Regions from separate parts of the Pseudoalteromonas piratica genome, predicted to be linked through region 3. Evidence: predicted binding sites of a transcription regulator. Region 3 holds the regulator's gene; each other region holds the start of a gene.
What was found. The regulator MetJ, encoded in region 3, represses methionine synthesis genes. The targets are predictions, from matches to a motif close to TAGACGTCTAGACGTCTA.
Positions count from the first base shown of each region.

Region 1: the regulator MetJ is predicted to act here: its motif matches at 4,327-4,344, upstream of metA (homoserine O-acetyltransferase MetA).
Region 2: the regulator MetJ is predicted to act here: its motif matches at 2,633-2,650, upstream of msrA (peptide-methionine (S)-S-oxide reductase MsrA).

Region 1 covers NZ_CP009888.1:17,062-24,248, forward strand. Annotated here, with positions in the region: gene metH (methionine synthase) at 1-2,061, opposite strand, end outside; gene OM33_RS00080 (homocysteine S-methyltransferase family protein) at 2,070-3,125, opposite strand; gene metA (homoserine O-acetyltransferase MetA) at 3,115-4,062, opposite strand; gene OM33_RS00090 (GGDEF domain-containing protein) at 4,426-5,610, shown strand; gene OM33_RS00095 (hypothetical protein) at 5,732-6,049, shown strand; gene OM33_RS00100 (hypothetical protein) at 6,039-6,290, shown strand; gene OM33_RS00105 (PepSY-associated TM helix domain-containing protein) at 6,295-7,187, shown strand, end outside.
Region 2 covers NZ_CP009888.1:882,903-890,089, forward strand. Annotated here, with positions in the region: gene OM33_RS03970 (GNAT family N-acetyltransferase) at 1-333, opposite strand, end outside; gene OM33_RS03975 (DNA-3-methyladenine glycosylase I) at 568-1,257, shown strand; gene msrA (peptide-methionine (S)-S-oxide reductase MsrA) at 1,266-2,510, opposite strand; gene OM33_RS03985 (hypothetical protein) at 2,671-2,901, shown strand; gene OM33_RS03990 (hypothetical protein) at 2,941-3,711, opposite strand; gene OM33_RS03995 (PaaI family thioesterase) at 3,843-4,280, shown strand; gene OM33_RS04000 (hypothetical protein) at 4,362-4,598, shown strand; gene OM33_RS04005 (substrate-binding periplasmic protein) at 4,701-5,435, shown strand; gene OM33_RS04010 (phosphoadenylyl-sulfate reductase) at 5,432-6,172, opposite strand; gene cysI (assimilatory sulfite reductase (NADPH) hemoprotein subunit) at 6,218-7,187, opposite strand, start outside.
Region 3 covers NZ_CP009888.1:342,599-349,785, forward strand. Annotated here, with positions in the region: gene metL (bifunctional aspartate kinase/homoserine dehydrogenase II) at 1-591, opposite strand, end outside; gene metB (cystathionine gamma-synthase) at 600-1,820, opposite strand; gene metJ (met regulon transcriptional regulator MetJ) at 2,011-2,334, shown strand; gene OM33_RS01480 (malic enzyme-like NAD(P)-binding protein) at 2,380-3,621, opposite strand; gene rpmE (50S ribosomal protein L31) at 4,020-4,235, opposite strand; gene priA (primosomal protein N') at 4,452-6,620, shown strand; gene OM33_RS01495 (SPOR domain-containing protein) at 6,635-7,156, shown strand.

The DNA.
Region 1 (7,187 bases), 330 kb from region 3:
TTTTTTCTCGGTTTGCTGACGTAACTGACAACTTGTCACAAGCACATCGCTGCGCGATTCATCTGAGTAAATTTCAATATCATCTTCAACACGGTTAGCCGGGAAGATACCCATTACGCCTAACGGTTGCAGCTTGTTTGATGACGCTAAATCATCCAGCATCTCGTTAGCATCTTTAAACAGTTGTTTTGCCTCTTCGCCCACAATTTCATCTTCTAAAATACGTGGGTATTTACCAGCGAGCGACCACGTCATAAAAAATGGCGTCCAGTCGATATACTCACGCAATGTCTCAATTGAGACATCTTTAAACTCTGTCACGCCAAGCTGTTTCGGCACCGGAGGCGTGTAGTTTTTGAAGTCGATTGGTGCGCTATTCGCACGAGCAGCAGCCAAGGTTACAGGTTTTGAGCGTGGACGCTTACGCGCTTGTTGCTCACGCACTTTTTCATATTCAGCCGTAGTCTTGGCTAAAAATTCTGGCTTTTGCGTTTTGCTTAACAAGCTTGACGCCACACCAACTGCACGCGATGCGTTATTTACATACACCACGCCTTTGTCATATTCCGGTTCAATTTTAACCGCAGTATGCGCTTTTGATGTGGTTGCACCACCAATAAGTAGCGGAATATCAAACCCTTGGCGTGTCATTTCTTTTGCCACATGCACCATTTCATCAAGCGATGGCGTAATCAGGCCAGAAAGACCAATAATATCGACCTTCTCTTCAATCGCTGTGCGTAAAATGGTTTCCGCAGGAACCATTACCCCAAGGTCGATCACTTCGTAGTTATTACATTGCAGTACAACACCCACAATGTTTTTACCAATATCGTGTACATCACCTTTCACGGTAGCCATTAGGATTTTTCCGTTGGATGCGCCCTCTTCTTTTTCCGCTTCAATAAACGGGTCTAGATAGGCAACCGCGCGCTTCATTACCCGCGCCGATTTAACAACCTGCGGTAAGAACATTTTACCAGCACCAAACAAGTCACCGACGACATTCATACCGTCCATTAATGGACCTTCAATTACTTGAATTGGTTTATCAGCTTGCTGGCGTGCCTCTTCGGTATCTTCGTCAATAAATTCGGTAATACCTTTAACAAGAGCATGCTCTAAACGCTTTGCAACAGGCCAGCTGCGCCATTCTAAATCTTCTTTTTTCGCTTCAACGCCTTGCCCTGAGTATTTAGGCGCAAGTTCAACTAAGCGCTCACCCGCTTCAGGGTCGGTATTTAATACTACGTCTTCAACTGCATCGCGCAGTTCTTTTGGAATATCATCGTAAACCGCAAGCTGACCGGCATTAACGATACCCATGTCCATACCCGCTTTAATCGCGTGATATAAAAACACCGAGTGAATTGCTTCACGCACCGGGTTATTACCACGAAATGAGAAGGATACATTTGAGACACCGCCCGACACTTTACAGTGCGGTAAATTTTGTTTAATGCGGCGCGTACCTTCAATAAACTCAACGGCGTAGTTGTCGTGTTCTTCAATACCCGTAGCTACCGCAAAAATATTCGGGTCAAAAATAATGTCTTCAGGCGGAAAACCTAATTGGTCTACTAGAATACGGTACGAACGCTGACAAATTTCAAATTTACGGTCGGCCGTTTCTGCTTGACCTGTTTCATCAAACGCCATAACAACCGCAGCGGCACCAAAACGCTTAATGATTTTAGCTTGCTGGATAAACGGCTCTTCACCTTCTTTAAGTGAAATCGAGTTAACGATTGCCTTACCTTGAATGCATTTTAAGCCTGCTTCAATGACATCCCACTTCGATGAGTCGACCATAATGGGTACACGAGAGATGTCTGGTTCTGACGCAATTAGATTTAAAAAGCGTACCATTGCCGCCTTTGAATCCAACATGGCTTCATCCATGTTGATATCGATAATTTGCGCGCCGTTCTCTACTTGCTCACGGGCAACTTCGAGTGCGGTTTCGTAATCTTCTTCTAGGATTAAACGTTTAAAACGGGCTGACCCCGTAACATTGGTACGTTCACCAACATTGGTAAATACTGCTGTACTGCTTGTCATGTTTGCTCCTAGTTTAAATTACAGGCTTCAAGGCCAGCTAAGCGCATGCGCACTTCAAGTTCGGGTAATTGGCGCGGTGCTACATTTTTTGTGCCTTGATACATCGCATTAATGTGCTCAGGCGTGGTGCCACAACAGCCGCCGACAATATTAATAAAGCCCGACTCAGCCCAATCAATAATCTCTTTTGCCATTTCGCCTGCTTCTAAATCGTATTCACCAAATTCGTTCGGTAGGCCTGCATTAGGGTGGACCGATACAAAGGTTTCACATACACGCGATAACTCTTCTACATATTGGCGCAATAAATCTGGCCCAAGCGCACAGTTAAGGCCAATTGAAATAGGCTTAATATGACGAATAGAATTGTAGAATGCCTCGGTTGTTTGGCCTGATAAAGTGCGGCCAGATGCATCAGTAATGGTGCCTGAAATCATTACAGGTAAAGTAACACCTGCTTGCTCAAATGCTTCTTCTACTGCAAAAGCCGCTGCTTTTGAATTAAGCGTATCGAAAATAGTCTCAATCAGAATTAAATCAGCGCCACCTTCAATCAATGCCAGCGTTGATTCAATATAGGCTTCAACAAGGGCATCAAAGGTAACGTTTCTAAAACCAGGGTCGTTTACATCTGGCGAAATAGAACAGGTTTTTGATGTTGGACCAAGCACACCGGCGACATAGCGCGGTTTAGTTGGATCTTGTGCTTCAAATTCATCACACACTTTACGCGCCAATTTTGCCGATTCAAGATTGATTTCACGACTTAAGCTTGCCATTTCATAGTCTTCCATCGAAATGGTAGTCGCGTTAAAGGTGTTGGTTTCAATAATATCAGCGCCTGCTGCAAGATATTCACGGTGAATTTGTTCAATAATTTGCGGTTGCGTTAAGCTAAGTAAGTCATTATTGCCTTTGACCAACACATGCCAATTTGCAAAGCGTTCACCACGGTAATCTTCTTCTTCCAGTTTATATTTCTGGATCATGGTGCCCATTGCACCATCAAGAATATGAATACGCGCTTTTAATGCAGCGGTTAACTGCTGTGATTTATTCGGCATAGTTGTTAGTCCTTACGTCTTGGCTGACTAAATTAATATCGTATGGCGTGGTTTGATAAACGTAGTAGTTTAACCAATTTGAAAATAATAAAAAGGCGTGGCTCTGCCAAGTTTTGCTTGGTTTAGCGCTGGCATCATCATTAGGAAAATAATTATTTGGCTTAGGCGCATTCTGATCTTTTTCTAGGTCGCGTAAATACTCTTTTTTTAAAGTATCTGCATCGTATTCTGGATGACCAGTTAAAAACACCTGCGAGCCCGATTTATTCTTAATTAAAAATGCGCCGACTTCGGGCGAACCGGCAATCACTTCAAGCTGACTGTGGTTTGCAATATCGGCTTCATTAATATGGCCATAACGGGAATGTGGTACCAAGAACTCATCATCAAAACCGCGTGTTAACGCTGCGTGTTCAAAATAGCGTTGATGTTTAAACACACCACAGAGCTTTTTCGCTTTAAGTTTGCGCTTTAAGCCATAGTGATGGAATAAGCCTGCATGAGCGGCCCAGCACGAAAACAAAGTAGACGTTACATGCTGTTCAGCCCAGTCGAAAATCTCTTTCAACTCTTGCCAATACGCAACATCGCTATATTCAAGGTGTGCCAATGGCGCGCCAGTCACAATCATGGCATCGTAATTTTCGTTTTTAACTTCTGAAAAATACTTATAGAACATATCAAGATGTTGCTCAGAGGTATTTTTGCTACGGTGAGTATCTAAACGCAGTAACTCCACATTTACCTGCAACGGCGAATTAGCCAGCAAACGAATAAACTGTACTTCAGTCTCAACCTTGTTTGGCATCAGGTTTAAAATGGCTAATCGCATTGGGCGGATCTCTTGTGTTTGCGCACGGCTTTGCGGCATTACAAACACATTTTCTTGCCTTAATGTATTAATGGCGGGCAATTGATCGCGCACTGTGATTGGCATCATTTAATCCTTATAACTGTGGAAGATTGGCTTTAACCTCAGGTATGGATAACAAATGCGCTTCTAAAGATTATTTTTACTGACTTCTGCGTTAAATGTACTAGCAATAGACTCACTATTGACGTGTAAATTTGCCTTGAATTAAGTAAAAACACCTACTAGAAGTATTAAAATTACATTTCATGGATAAAATTTTAATACTTGCACGACTTCTTATTCAAACCTGGGGCTAATTATGAACGGATAGCCGGAAATATCAAGCTCTAGATGTTTAGATGTCCAAATGATTTTTGTATTTTATCGAATTACTTCTATATTTTTAAAATACAGTGATTCATAAAATGGCCTTTTAGCCCTGTGATTATGCCTACTGATATAGAACAAAGGAATGTTATAGAACGCATAACCGATATTGTAGCGTGCTTAAATAATTGCGACTCTATTGAAAAATTTCTGCTGGATATTCATTGTATTTTACAAAAAGTAACGTACGCAGATAACTTTTACGTTGTGTTGCAAGACAATAATGAGCGCCTGACATTTCCTTACTTTCATGATGTCAAAGACGATATTGATTTTGATGCCATTCAAGGAATTGAAAAAGAGGCTCTTAACCACACTTTAACCGCTTACGCATTATCAAGTCACCAAGTCTGTAATTACCAAGCTGTTGATATTCAAAATTTAATCGATACTGGTGCAGTAAAAATGCTTGGCACTCTTCCGAAACAATGGCTCTGCTTTCCTCTCACACATCATGAGGCCTTTTTAGGAGCATTTATTATTCAGTCTTATCGCAATGAAAACGAATATGACAGCACCATAGTTGATGTGCTCTTTACCATTAGTCATGTTATTTCATCTGCCCTTAATGCATTTAAAACACAGCACGCATTAATGCATGCCAATCATAAGCTGCAAAGCTATCAATCCGAATTAGAAGCACAAGTTAGAAAACGCACTCAAGAATTAGAAAGCAGTTTATCTGACTTGAAAAAAGAGATAGTGCAACGTAAGGAGTTACAAAAAGAACTCGAACACGAATCACTTCATGATAACTTAACCGCGCTCGCTAATCGCCGGTATTTATTTCGCCAACTGGCCCAATTTAATGATAAAAATGATCGCCAACCGATTGATCTGTATTTAATGTATATGGACTTAGATGGTTTTAAAGCCATTAATGACAACTTTGGGCACCCTGTTGGTGATCAAGTGTTAGTTGAGGTCGCGAGTCGTTTAAAAAGTGCCATCAGAAGCTATGATCTGGCTGCCCGCATTGGCGGTGATGAATTTGTTATATTATTTGAAGAGCAACTATCTAAAAATCAAATTGAAACCATTTCTCAACGAATTATTGAGTCTGTCAGCAGCGCAATTAATACTGATAATGGCGACTTGAATGTTGGTATTAGTATTGGCATTGCATCGACCCACCTTAATAATGCCACACCCAATGAGTTAATTACGTTAGCCGATTCAGCTCTGTACCAAGCGAAATTTAGAGGTAAAAAGCAGTTTATTTTCTACCGAAACAGTAATGTGTAAGTAAAAAAATCAGTAATTCATTAAAATTGTTATAAATTTTTACATATTTAACAGGGTAATAGTTGCTTCGCTCAACGATAAAATTTAATATTGAATGATAATAAATATCAATTAGATTATCATGAGCTTTTTTGCAATAATCCCTATCTGGTTAGGTTGTTTAGCTGCGTATTTAGGCAGTGAAAAACAGCAGATTATTCAACATTCAATCAATAAAAAAGTCGCAAATAGTTTGTTATTAATAGGCTTTTTGATTGGTTGCTTAGTTTTTTCGCTTTCCTATGCCTTTGCATCATCACTGTTAGCTGCTGTGGTCGTATTAATGTTAGCACTGGTATGCCACACCATTTTGTCTGTTTATGTGACTCGTCCGTGGCTATTCAATGCAATGATAGTGTCGCTTCTGTGTTTAATAGCTGGAGTCAATTATGTGGTCTAAAACATTTATTGGCTTTTTATTTGGCCTGTTACTGTCGATCTCACTGGTTCTCAACTTAAATTTACTGCTACCACTTGCTGAAGATATCCGACTACTTACCGGGCTTGTTTTAGCTTTTCCTATTTGGGCTGGCGTATTGGTATGGGCTTTTGCTCACCAAAAGGCGCGTTTGGCGGCTAAACACCTTAGCTTCGTCTTAATTCCCTCTTGTTTACTAAATGCCATACTGCTGATGAGTTAATAAAATGAACAATCAAACACTCAAGTCATTAACAAATGCCCATGCATGGATTGGTTTAATTATATCAATCGTATTATTTGTCGTGTTCTTTGCTGGCTCTATCAGTTTATTTAAAGACAATATTTTGGCGTGGGAAAAGCTTCCAGTTCATGCACAGCAAATCAATGCATTGCAAAATAACGAGGTAGATTACGATAAGGTCATCGCAACGATTGCCAAAAATTACGATGTCTATGTCGACCATCGATTTTATTTATTACCACCAAATGAGCACTCACCTTTTATCGATGCTTATTTCGCTAAAAATATTACGGGCTTAGACCCTAAAACCGGCGAAGATCATACTGATGTGCATATTAGCTTAGACGCCAGAACAGGCGAGATTATTGGCGACGCTGGCAAATTTAACTACGGCAACTTTGTCTATCAGCTACATTATAATTTAGGCCTTGGCCGCATTGGCGTCTATTTTGTTGGCATAATTACATTATTTTTCTTTGTTGCTGTACTTAGTGGGCTGGTGATCCATTGGCGTAAACTGTTTAAAAACTTCTTTCAATACCGCAAAGATGGCAATAAAGATAAATGGCTAGATGCGCATAATATCATTGGCACCATGGGCCTGCCCTTTCACGTGATGTATGCCTTTACTGGATTAGTATTTAATTTAGTCATTGTTTACCAAATCTCTTACGCACTGGTTCTCTATCAAGGAGATCAGCAAAAGCTATTAGCCGCGGCAGGTTTTAATGAGCCACACCTAGCGATAACCAATCAAACTGTGCCCATTACTGGCATCAATGAATTGGAAAAAATCGCAGCGAAGGAAATGGGCGATGTTCCTGTTAATCGCGTTATGATTGAACACTTTGGTGATGAAAGTGCCGTAGCGATTTT
Region 2 (7,187 bases), 540 kb from region 3:
CGTTTCAAGCGATAACACTTGATAGTGTTTTGCCATGGCAAGCTCAATAACATGTTGCAGCAATCTTGACGCAACACCCTGGCCGCGGGCTTGTTTTGCTGTTCGCATTGATTTTATTTCAGCGAATGCTGTGTTGTGGTGCTTTATTGCAATACAGCCCAGTAAGGTATTACCATGCCAAGCACTAAAAAATGTAATGTCACTTTGTTTGAGTGCGTTAAGGTCAAGTGCATGAACGCTTTCGGCAGGTGAAGTGGCATACATGTCGTCCAAATGTTCCTGTAGCAACGCAATCACCGAAGAGCTGGATAAATCATCAATTTTAATGTGCATAAAAAGTCTTCTATAAATAATCCAATCACGCTATTCATCTACTATGCCAAATCTTCACATTGTTTAACTTATTGTTTTTATTGGTAGGTAGCTTGTGACAATGGGTGAGTGAATGAGAGCACGATAAATTTTGCTCCCTTTTGGTGCAACTTGTGCTCGGTTCTTAAGCGTCAGCCTTGCATCTTAATTTGCTCTGAGGTTAAGCTTAATAAAATTTATGATAGCTAGTGAGTTATGGAAAAATTTAACGATATTTATTTACGTGCCGCTGAACGTAAAGGTGGCGAAGGCAAATTAGCAATGCTACTGTCAAAACCTCTAAGTAATAAGCAAGTAGCCCAATTACCAGATTCAGCATGGTTATCTGAGTTTACCAAAAAGATTTTTCAAAGTGGTTTTTACTGGTCAGTAATCGAGAAAAAATGGCCTGGTTTTGTAGAGGTTTTTTGGCGTTTTGATGTTGAAGCATTATTAATGATGTCACCTGAGCAACAAGAAAAAGCTGCCAGCGATGAGCGCATTGTGCGTAATTATAAAAAAGTACAAACAGTACAGGCCAATGCTTATATGATTCACGACGTTGCTAGTCAGCATGGCAGTTTTAGCCAGTTTGTGGCGGATTGGCCAAGTGAAGATATTATTGGCCTTTGGCAATATCTTAAAAAACATGGAGCACGGTTAGGTGGAAACACCGGGCCTTATGCTCTGAGAGTGCTTGGTAAAGATACCTTTTTACTATCGCGAGATTGTGAAAGCTATTTGCGCAGCCATAAAATTATTGATGGTGGCTTACAAACGAAAAAATCGCTGGTTGCAATTCAGAGTTTTTTCAATGAATTGCAACAGCAAAGTGGTTTGAGTTACCAAGAGCTCAGCCAAATAGTTTCATTTAGCTGTGGCGACAATGTAGTCGGTATCGGTTAGCGATTAAGTTAACTGCGCGGCACAAACTCTAATACCGTTGCATTAATGCAATAGCGCAGCTGACCATTTGGGCCATCACCAAACACATGGCCTAAATGGATATCTGATTCCACTGCACGAATTTCAGTGCGCTTCATTCCAAAACTATGATCAGGCTTCTCGTATACCGCACCGTCCACTGGTTTAGTAAATGAGAGCCAACCGGTACCCGAATTAAAACGATCTCGTGTATCAAATAAGGCTGCGCCACTGAGTTTGTCAATAAACATACCATCTGGCGTATCTTTAAAAATTTCATACTGTTTGCAAAAACGGTTGTCAGTGCCTTTGTTAAACGCAACATTAAACGCTTCGCTTTCACCGAGCTTAAATGCCCCCACAATTTTGTAAAACTCATCACGTGCGACATAACCTTGGCGTGCAAAGACCTCTTTTCCCTGCTCTAACAAAATAATCGTTGGAGTTGCCCATGTTGGTGTTTTAATTTTCAGATCATGAAGTTGATCGGCTGTTCTAAAGGTGAGAGGGATGGAGCCAGCATACCCTTTAGCTGTTTCAGCTTTAAACTTTTCGCAATAAGGGCAGAATGGCGCATCAACTACCACAATCTGCTTACCCTCTAGCAATGCACTGTTATCAAGTTTTGCGACAGTTTGCTGATTAAATGTCACTCCTGTTCGTAAATCAGGGCAATATCCATTAGGGTTTTTGGCTAGATAATCTTGATGATATTCTTCTGCTGCATAAAATGTCTCGAGCGGTTTTATGCTGGTGGCAATTTTACCGAAACCGGCTTTGCTAAGTAATGATTGAAATTGTCGAGTAACTTTTTTTGCAACAGCTTGTTGTTGTTCAGAATTATATAGAATAGTTGAACGATATTGCGTACCTATGTCGTTACCTTGACGATTGACCTGAGTCGGGTCATGGTATTCGTAAAAGTGCTGCAGTATTTTTTCTAGACTTATTTGATTACTATTGAAGGTCACTTTGACCACTTCCGCATAGTTATCTGGGTTGTATTTATTACTTTTCTTAATGATATTGCGATAGGTCGCTTTAAAGCCACTGCCATCGGCATAACCACTTACAGCATCAATGACACCCTCAAGTGCTTCATATCGTTTTTCAGCGCCCCAAAAACAACCCGAACCTAATACAATTGAGTCAGTGTGATTTGTTTGGGAACTTGCAGCCTGAGCAAGATTGGTAAAACTTAATAAAAACAGGCTCAAACAAAATAGATAGTTCATATTTTTGCCTTCTTAAATTATTTACTACGTAAAAGATAAGACCCGAGATCGCTCGATTTAAATTCATGGCCGTTAAACATCAAAATAAACCGTTTATCAATAAACGGCTGCAAAAGGGCTGCTTGACTTTAAGATGGCTAGCAAACAAACGGGAGTATTTATGAAAAAACTAATTTCAATGGCTATGGCAGTAACGGCATTATCATTAGCGGGCTGCAATGCCACAATGGATGTAAGCTACACACCGGTTACCGAACTGGAAACACATACCAGTTGGGAAATTAATCCGGTGACAGGTTCGTGGGAAGCGGTTGAAAGTACGGTTTATATCAGTGTAAAAGAAAAACAGCACACCTTACCAAAACAATACGATCGTTTTGCAAACAATTAAAAACACATGTTTTGCGCATGAGTTATCATGCGCATTTTGTTAAAAGCGAGAAGTTACTAATAGTGTGACCGAGTTGAACCCTGAATCATTGTTGCCAAGACCTGCGCCCAAGCCAAAGCTGAATGATAAATGTGGATTAAACCAATACTGGGTTTGCAACTCCGTATTATTGTTGTCAAAGTCATTTGTTTGCGCAACAGCCTGAATTCCTACGTACCAATTCTCACTTAAATAATAATCTGCTCGTCCCTGATAGTAACTTTCTTTGCCTGAAATTTGTTTAAATACAAAGTCCCAGCCCTGACCATTCATGATTTTTGTGTAGCGAATGTAGGGCGAGAGGCGCCAATTATTACTTGAGTCTTGATTGCCGATATAATCTGTTTCATTGCGGTAAAGGTAGGTCGCGCCAACACCTAACTGTAAATTGGGGGTGATGTGGTTGCCCAGCTCACCTGCAACTCTTACATAGTGATCATCAAAGTGGTTATCACGAGCATATTCAACCTCACCACGGAAAACTAAATTATTGTCAAAATAATGAGTGTAACCTACATCAATATCATAAAACTCATCTAATACGAGTGCGCGAGTGGTAAGGCTATCGATGCGGTTTATGTAGGCTTTTAGGTTATGAGGACCTCTTACATTTGCGATATCTTCAAATAAATAGGTATAAGCTAACCCTACAAAATGATCATCAAAGTCATAAAGGTCGGATACACCAAAGTCGATTTGATGTTGAATTGAGTCATTCGCTAAGGCAGCATTTGAAGCAAAGAGCAGCGCAAAGGGCAGTAGAATCTTCATGGTTTTGGGTCGTCCTTTTTGTCTGCAGCTTAATGAAATAATTTCTACGTGATAAGTATGTAACTGTTGAAAATTGTTAGATATTGTAAATAGTACATAGTTAAAAATCTAAAACATTAAAAAGAGCTTATATGATCTGGTTTAAAGAGATAGATAAAGCATTATGCGACCAATTGGATAAAGGGTTAAATGGTAAAGGGAGTTTAATGAACACCTTAGGTATCGAAATTTGTGAAATAGGCGATGACTACCTTGTAGCCAGTATGCCCGTTACACCAGACCATCATAATCCGATAGGGATGTTACATGGCGGCGCTAACGTGGTGCTTGCTGAGACCGTTGCGAGCTATGCTGCCAATTTTGTTGTCGATACCGATAAATATTATTGTGTGGGACAAGAAATCAATGCCAATCACATTAAAGCTGCCCGCAAAGGAATGGTGTACGCCACAGCAAGAGCAATTCATTTAGGTAAGCGCACTTCTGTTTGGGAAGTAAAAATTGCCAATCAAGCCGGTGAGTTGACCTGTATCTCGAGAATGACTGCTGCTGTGGTTGAGCGGCGATAATTGATCTATATCTAGTTAGCGGATATTAGCGCTAGCATTTTAACTTTCACTGGCATATATCTTAGCTAGGGGTATATGCCAATGAGTGAAAAAAACCTAATTACACTGCTTAAACTGGTTATTGTGCTTGGTTTGTGTTTAATCGGCTTGGGTTATTATTTAATTAATGTTGCTCACATCGAACAAACGATGGGAATAACAGGCATGATGATTGGCGGTGGGTGTTATGCCTTTGGTATTATCCTTTCTCTTCCTACGAAAATGTATCTGACATTTATTTGGGTAACAGCTGAGCATAGAAATAAGCATAAGCAATAATATGCATTATTACCTTTCGCTATTTTACGTCATACTTAGTGTTATATCTTTTAAAACATAATTTACGCTGTGACCAGATACATTAGTATTCTTTGTCTAATAATGAGCTTTCATCTTGCTGCAAGTGATATCAAAATTGCAGCGGGAAATTTTGCGCCTTATTTTAGGGCTGATACGCAAGTCCATAAACAAGGGCTTTATGAGATTTTAATCACTTCTGCTCTCAGTAAATTATTGTTAAACCCCAAATACATCAATGTTTCTAATGAAGCAATTAAACGGTATTACCAAAAGAATCGTGTCGACCTCGCGATAAACTGGACCGGTGATTTTTCTGGCGAAGGCTATGTATCGGCGCATCGTTTATTTTTTTACAACAGAGCTATTTTAAGGCGAATTAGTGCATGGCAAGGTGCACAGCATATTTTGGCATTAGAAGGCGCACGCATCGCCAGCTTTTCTGGTGCAAGTTTAAACTTTGGAACAGATTACAATACACTCATTAATAACGAGAAAACGCGATATTTTGAAAGTGGCGATCAATACGCAATTAATAAAATGTTGCTGGCAAATAAAGTAGATATACTAATTGCAGATTGGTTAAAGTTTTATCGTTTTGCTAAACCCATGGGGTTGGTAGAAGAGTTTATGGCTTTGGATTTATTGCACAATGAGGGCTCGAAAATTATCTTTAAGGACAAAAAGCTTAGAGATGATTTTGATAAAGTTGTTGAGCAAATGCATGCAAGTGGTGAGTTACAGCAACTCACCCAAGCATGGTTGGCAAAAAATAATTTGCCTATGGTGTCGCATCACTTTTTAGCAAAAAAAAGTTAAATCCCACCACCGTCAGTATGTAAGCCACATTCACGGTTCAGTCCAAAGAAACGTGTTTCTTCTTCTGTCATGCCTGGCTCTAGTTTACGTGTAGTATGTACATCACCCATAGACACATAACCTTGCTCCCAAAGCGGGTGGTATGGTAAATCATACTTGGTTAAATACTGATATACATCACGGCTGTGCCAATCAATAAGTGGATACACTTTCACTGTACCACGGCTGATTTCAAGCACTTGCTTATCTGCTCGGGTAGACGATTGTTGGCGTCGCAGTCCGCTAAACCACGTACCTGCATCAAGTTCCTTCAGTGCACGCGTCATCGGCTCAACTTTATTAAGCGTATTATACTGTTTAATACCCGCTTCACCTTGTTCCCATAACTTGCCGTATTTAGCTTCTTGCCAAGCTGGGGTTAACTCAGACTTATACACTTTTAGATTAAGCGCTAGGCGTTCTGTAAGCTCATCAATAAACTGATACGTCTCAGGAAATAAATAGCCGGTATCAGTTAATACCACTGGTATATTTTTCTTTTGTGATGTCACTAGGTGTAACATCACAGCAGCTTGAATACCAAAGCTAGACGATAAAAAGTGAGTATCTGGCAAATTTTCTAATGCCCACGCAACACGCTCTTCAGCTGTTTTGTCCACTAAAAAGCCATTTGCATCAGCAAGGAGTGCCTGCTGGCTTTCTTTATCTAGCGTTAGAATATTTTTAAATTCACTCATACGTAAATTCCTAACCAAGGGCGGCGATGCCACCCTGAAATTTATTTAAGCGTGGAAGTCTGTTTTAGAGACTTTCACTTCGGCAACGATTTCCTTACGGATAGCGAAGTCACCAAAACATTCACCTTCGTTGCGCTCCTTGGCCCACTGGCCAATTAATTCATCTAATGCTGGTAGGTAAACATCTTCACCAACATTTTCTAGGTAAAGCTTAGGTACGCGCGTACCTTCACGGTTACCACCTAGGTAAACGTTGTATTTACCAGGACCTTTACCGACAAAACCAATCTCAGCTAACATGGCGCGACCACAACCATTCGGGCAACCTACGACACGCATAATGATGTCGTCATTCGGAATTTCGTGCTTCGCTAAAATCGCTTCTGTTTTCTCGATAAGCTCAGGTAAGTAACGCTCAGCTTCAGCCATCGCTAGTGGACAAGTCGGTAATGCCACACATGCCATAGAGTTAAAGCGTTGCTCTGAGTGTGAATCGTCAATTAAGCCGTGCTCACGAGCGATTTTCTCAATAATGTCTTTTTGATCCGCTGGCACACCGGCAACAATTAAGTTTTGGTTAGCCGTCATGCGGAAATCACCTTGGTGAATTTCTGCAATCTTACGACAACCTGTTTTCAGTGGTTGGCCTGGGTAATCAAGAATACGACCACTTTGGATAAATAGTGTTAGGTGATGCTTACCATCAATGCCTTCTACCCAACCGATACGGTCGCCACGGTGTGTGAACTCATATGGGCGGCTTTCTTCAAATTTAACGCCAGCACGGTTTTCTACTTCTGCTTTAAACGTATCTGTACCGAAAGTATCAAGGGTATATTTCGTTTTTGCGTTCTTACGGTTAACACGGTTACCCCAATCACGCTGAACAGATACGACGTGCTCGGCAATTTTTAGCGTGTGCTCAAGTGGAATGAAACCTAAATCATCCGCTTTACGTGGGTAAGTGTTTACATCACCGTGCGTCATCGCCAGACCACCACCAACAAGTACGTTA
Region 3 (7,187 bases):
TAAGGTCGCACTGTAATCACTTCCATTGCGTCCAAGTGTCACCGTACTGCCGTTTTCATCACTAGCGATAAAACCTGTCACAACATTAAGCTGATCATTTTTCAAAACCTGACAACGGGCAGTATTTTCCTCATGCTTAAGGTTATTTTGTGCAACTATAAATAAATCTCTGCTATCAAAATGGCAAGCAGCAACCTCTATTTTATTTAAATAATGAGCAAGCAAACGTGCAGACCACAACTCGCCATGAGCAAGCAACCATGCCTGCTCTAACTCAGCGCAGCCAGCACGTTGAGAAATAGCATTGATATCATCGATAAAGTGAGCATACACTTCACTTTTATCTCCTAACAGTTCAGCAATTAGTGCGCATTGATGATCTTTTAACAGTGCAATAACTTCGCCAACACCTTTGTGATCTTGATTGTGGTAACAAGACCATAAACGTACAAGCGTATCCGTTGTTTTACCCGCAGCTGAAACAACAACCGCATCACCGCCTTTTAAATGATGGCAAATATTAGCAACTGCATGATAACGCTTGGCGCTGCTTAAACTCGAGCCACCAAATTTATAAACTTGTTTCGTCATTTATTTTATCACCACAATGCAGGTCGCGCGGCACAACACTGGGTTTTAGAATCGCCACCAGCAGCTGTGTTTTTATTAATCGTTTTTGCAAATGCTTGCTCAAGGTCAGCAATTAAGTCTTCAACATCTTCAATGCCAACAGAAATACGAATAAGGGTATCATTTACACCTGCTTTTATACGCGCTTCTGGCGCCATGCCAGCATGTGTCATTGTTGCAGGGTGACAAATTAAGCTCTCAACGCCGCCTAGTGATTCAGCGAGACTGAACTGCTCAACACTAGTTAAAAACTTCGCTGTATCTTCTATGGTACCTTTTATACTAAAGCTCACCATGCCACCGAAACCCTTCTGTTGCGCTTTCGCTAAGTCATGTTGAGGGTGACTTTCAAGCCCTGGGTAGTAAACGGTTTCAACATGCTCACAAGTCTCTAAGTAGCGTGCGATAGCAAATGCGTTTTCTTGGTGCTGTTTAATACGCACATTTAACGTACGAATACCTCGTAGCGTCAAATATGCATCAAATGGCGCACCGGTAATACCAATGTTGTTTGCCCACCAAGCAAGCTCTTCACCTAATTCTGCAGTGCGAGTAATTACAACACCACCAACAACATCTGAGTGGCCATTAATGTATTTAGTGGTTGAGTGAATCACAATATCAACCCCAAATGAGATTGGGTTTTGTAATGCAGGCGATAAGAAGGTGTTGTCTGCGCCAACTAAGGCGCCAACCGAATGGGAAACTTCCACTACTTTGGCAATATCTGTTAGGCGTAAAACAGGGTTACTCGGTGTTTCAATCCATACAAGCTTAGGTTTAATTGCTTTTATCTGTTCATAGCAAGACGCATGTGTAAAATCGACAACGGCTACTTTCAACAGGCCACGCTTTTCTAAACTTGTAAATAAACGATAACTACCACCATAGCAATCATGGGGAATTAAGATTGTATCTTCCGGCGTTAAAATTTGTGTGCATAAGTGAACAGCAGCCATACCTGTTGCTGTAACAATCCCTTTTTCGCCACCTTCTAGTTGAGCCAATGTATCCGCTAAAATATCACGATTAGGATTGCCACTTCGGCCGTAGTCGTAATCACGCTTTTTATCAAAATCTGCGAATTCATAGGTAGTTGATAAATACAATGGCGGTACAACCGCGCCATGATGCTTATCTGCGGTAATGCCATTGCGAACAGCAAGGGTTGTTTGTTTACTCTGCTTCATAACTTTGCTACTTAGATGTTTAGACGTCTAAAAGGTTAAACCACTAAATAGCGGAAGTCAAAACTTTTACACGTCTATATAGCCAAACAAATGATATTTGACTATATATTTTAAAACGATAAAATTTTGCCTCTTACTATACGGGCTATCGTCAAAATTAAATCGTAACAGATATAGGCTAGTACACTTTATGGCAACTGAATGGAACGGTGAATATATTCACCCATATGCGGAACACGGTAAAAAATCAGAACAAGTAAAAAAGATTACCGTATCTATCCCTCTTAACGTATTGAAAGTACTGACAGACGAGCGTACTCGTAGACAGGTAAATAACTTACGTCATGCAACCAATAGCGAATTACTTTGTGAGGCATTTTTGCATGCATTTACAGGTCAGCCATTGCCTGACGATGAAGATTTAAGAAAAGATAATCCTGAGCATATTCCGCAAAGGGTAAAAGAGATTCTTGCTGAACGCGGGTTACCGGTTCCTGAATTAGAAGACGAATAAAAAAAACCTCAGCATACGCTGAGGTTTTTTTTGGCTTTAGCTAGGCTAAAGCATGTAATTTTCTGGCATTTCTATTTGTGCCACACCCGAAGCAACTGCAGCTTCCGCAACAGCACGTGCTACACGAGGTAATAAGCGCGGATCCATTGGCTTAGGTATAATATAGTCTTTACCAAACTCAAGGCTTGATTCACCAGACGCAGATAATACTTCCTCTGGCACAGGTTCTTTAGCAATAGCACGAATAGCGTTAACCGCCGCAATTTTCATTTCGTCATTAATCGCTGTTGCGCGTACATCAAGTGCACCACGGAAAATAAACGGGAAACACAACACATTGTTTACCTGGTTTGGGTAATCTGAACGACCTGTTGCCATAATTAAATCATTGCGCGCTGCATTCGCTACTTCTGGCTTAATTTCAGGATCAGGGTTAGAGCATGCAAATACCACTGGCTTATCTGCCATTAACTTTAGATCTTCTGGAGCTAACAAGTCAGGGCCAGAAACACCTACAAATACATCCGCTTCTTCAATTACATCCTGTAATGTACGTTTATCCGTATTGTTGGCAAACAGCATCTTGTATTCATTTAAGTCGTCACGACGTGTATGAATAACCCCTTTTCTATCGAGCATATAAATGTGCTCACGTTGTGCGCCACATTTAATTAGTAGCTCCATACAAGCAATTGCCGCAGCACCAGCACCTAAACACACAATAAGTGCATCTTTAAGCTTTTTACCTTGAATCTCTAACGCATTTAACATACCTGCCGCAGTAACAATCGCAGTACCATGCTGATCATCATGGAACACAGGAACGCTACAACGTTCTATTAGGGCTTTTTCAATTTCGAAGCATTCTGGTGCTTTAATATCTTCTAAGTTAATACCACCAAAGGTGTCCGCAATATTTTCAACCGTATTGATAAAATCCTCGGTTGTGCGATGTTTAACTTCAATATCAATTGAATCTAGACCAGCAAAACGCTTGAATAAAAGAGCCTTACCTTCCATTACAGGTTTTGACGCTAGTGGCCCTAAGTTTCCTAAACCTAAAATAGCAGTACCATTTGAGATAACAGCAACCATATTGCCTTTTGCGGTGTATTTATAGGCATTATTCGGATCTGCAGCAATTTCACGAACAGGCTCAGCAACACCTGGGCTATAAGCTAATGCAAGATCATTTACGGTTTCTGCAGGTTTAGTAAGTTCAATGCTAATTTTTCCGGGAACGGGTTCAGAATGGTATTGTAGCGCTTTTTCTCTTATGTCAGACATGCGTGCCTTATCCTACGATGTTAAAAGTGAGAGATACTGGTTTAATAGTACGGCATTTAGAGTAAATAGAAGTTAAATGCGGTTATATCTTAACCTAAGACCATAGTTTAATTTACAACCATGAGCTTTGGATATTTTCTGCTAAATCATTACCAGATTGAAGTTAATTCAGATCCGACCAGATTTATCACACGCCCTTTTTTACCCTTACTAAGTACTATTTGACCAACAGATAGTAAAAATAGTGACTATTGAAACCATCTATAATCCAGTATATAGCCATCCACTTAGAATAAAAAGACATAGAAAAAGCATTAAAGATGACAAAAATTCATATTGAAATTAAGATACAAAAAAAAGCACCCGTAGGTGCTTTCTTTAATAAGAACGAAAACGTCTTATTTTTTGCTTGATAGAGCGCCGAAACGCTTGTTGAAGCGATCAACACGACCACCTGTATCAAGCACTTTTTGCTTACCAGTGTAGAACGGGTGACACTCTGAACAAACATCTAAGTGGATGTCTTTACAAAGAGTTGAACGCGTTACAAATTTGTTACCACATGAACAAGTAGCATTGATTGCTTCGTACTTAGGGTGGATACCTTCTTTCATAGTGAACCTCTAATTAGGCCGTATCGCTCTCCAAACCCGAAGTCTGGCACCATACGTTGTTAAACAAAAATATATAGGGCGCGAATTCTAGCCAACAAACTGCGTAATAGCAAGATCTTTAACCACCGTGATTTAAATTAAGTTTAATACTAGCCGCGGATAGCCTGCCGTGATTTAATTTCATAAAATCAGTCGCTAAATAAAAGCTTAATTTCCATGTATCTTGTTGCCGAAGTTGCGTTAAATGTGCCGTTATACCGCAATTTTGATTACTTAATCGAACCCCATATTCAATCAGATATTGCTGTAGGTTGCCGAGTTGCAGTGCAATTTGGTCGCCAGCAACTTATTGGTATCGTAATTAAGCTCAAATCAGACAGCGAATTTATGTCAAAACTAAGGCCTATCTCGAGTTTGATTGATAGCCACCCCATTATCGATGGTCACTTAATCAGCCTTGTTGAGTTTGCCAGTCATTATTATCAAAACCCATTGGGGGAAAGCTATCAAGTTGCGCTGCCAAACCTACTTAATAAAGGTGAGGATCTAGATAAATCTGCAGTTCCCATAATCAAACTAGTTGACCAAAACACTAAGGTAACAGGTAAAAAGCAACGCCAATTAATTGAACACCTTATAGACTCGGGCAGTACTCCTGTCACTGAATTAAGTGCATTAGGTTTTAGCAGCAGCACCGTTAAGTCACTACTAGAAAAATCCATTATTGAAAAAACGATTGAATATAACCGTGATTGGCAATCAAAGCCGTTAGCAAAGGGTGATAAGCCTAAACTCAATCGTGAACAAGCTGTAGCACTTGCAGCTATCAATCAGCAATCCGGTTACACATGCTATTTACTGGAAGGGGTGACTGGTAGCGGTAAAACCGAAGTTTATTTACAGGCACTTGAAAAGCCGCTTCAACAAGGACAACAAGCATTAGTATTAGTGCCCGAAATTGGTCTCACACCGCAGACAGTTAACCGTTTTCGTAGACGTTTTCCGAATGTACCCATCATGTTATGGCATTCCGCAATGACAGACCATGAGCGTCTTTCAACTTGGCGCGCTGCACAAAACCAAAGTGCAGCAATCGTAATAGGTACACGTTCAAGTGTGTTTTTACCCTTTGCTCAATTAGCCATGATCATTGTTGATGAAGAGCATGACTTATCATTCAAACAACAAGACTCACTTCGATACCATGCCCGTGACTTAGCTTGTTTTCGCGCAGCTAAATTAGCTATCCCTCTGATTTTAGGCAGTGCAACTCCCTCACTGGAAAGCGTGCAAAATGCAAAAAACCAAAAATACCAACTACTGACATTAACAGAGCGAGCACAAACCCAAACTGATAATCAATATGTACTGCTTGATATGCGCGGACAACATCAGCAATCAGGCCTGGCACAAGCAACCCTAGAGTACATCAAAAAAGAACTTAAGCGCCGCAAACAGGTGATGGTGTTTTTAAATCGACGGGGATTTTCACCGAGTTTGATTTGTCATGAATGTGGCTGGCTTAGTCAATGTCAACGATGCAGTGCGAATGCCACTTACCACAAACACATTCGTAACTTAATTTGCCACCATTGTGGTTCTCAAGAATATGTACCCACTCAATGTCCTTGTTGTGGCAGCACACAAATTATTCCGGCAGGACAAGGAACAGAACAAGTCGCTGAATTTTTATCAGAAGCCTTTCCAGACACTCCAATTACACGTGTTGATAGAGATTCAACACGCAAAAAAGGCAGTTTAGAAGCCGCATTAAATGAAATAAATAAAGGTGAGCCACGTATTTTAATTGGTACTCAAATGCTCGCCAAGGGCCATCACTTTAGTGAAGTTTCACTGGTCGTAATAATGGATGTGGACAGTGGCCTGTACTCTTATGATTTTAGAGCCACAGAACATTTAGCCCAATTAATTACTCAAGTGTCAGGCCGCGCTGGGCGCAGTGGTGAAGCCGGCACCGTATTATTACAAACACACTTTCCTGAGCATCCACTTTTGCAAGACTTGATCAACAACGGTTATCAAGATTTTGCTCATTACGCATTAACTGAACGTGAAGAAATGCAGCTGCCACCGTTTAATTGTTTAGCCATTATTCGCTGTGAATCGCACAATCCTAACGACATCAATAATTTTTTGTATGACCTTATTCCAGAACAACTGCCATCTGGTATACAATTGCTCGGACCTGTTCCTGCTGCGCTTGAGCGCGTTGCGGGTAAGTACCGTTATCAGCTCCATGTACAAGGTAATGAACGCAAAGAATTGCATCGTTACCTAAATCAATTAGTTAGCTATATAAGCCAAAGTAAGCTAGCAACAAAAGTACGCTGGAGTATTGATATCGATCCTGTATCAATGGCATAAGAAAACAGTAAAAAATGGCCCAAAGAGATTACGTAAATAAAAAGCGTACACAAAAAAAACCAGCGACAAATAAACGCCCTTTTCCTGTTGCAGCGCTTTTAGTTGCAGTCGTGTTAGTTTCGGCTGGTATTTATGGTCTTTATTTCATCACAACAAACAGTGACGTTAAGGCTTCAAAACAAGCATCACAAAAAGCACCGACTTCAGCGCCAAAACCTAAACCCAAAAAACCTGAATTTATTGATGAAATTGAAAATGCCAAAATAGAAGTTGAGGTTGAAGAACAAGAACAAAAAGGCCCGTATTACATGCAATGTGCTTCGCTTCGTAATCGTGATGATGCCGAAGCATTAAAAGCTCAAATTGCCTTTAAAACTGGACTTATTGCCGACGTAGACCGCACAGAAGGCAAAAATGGCGTTTGGTATCGTGTAAGAATTCAGCCATTTGATACAAAACGTTTAGCAGAAAGTGCAAATAATCAGATCAAACGTGCTCGTATGTCACGTTGTCAGATTTACTTAATGCCTAAATAGTATCTCGCTATACTAAACACTTAGCGAAACT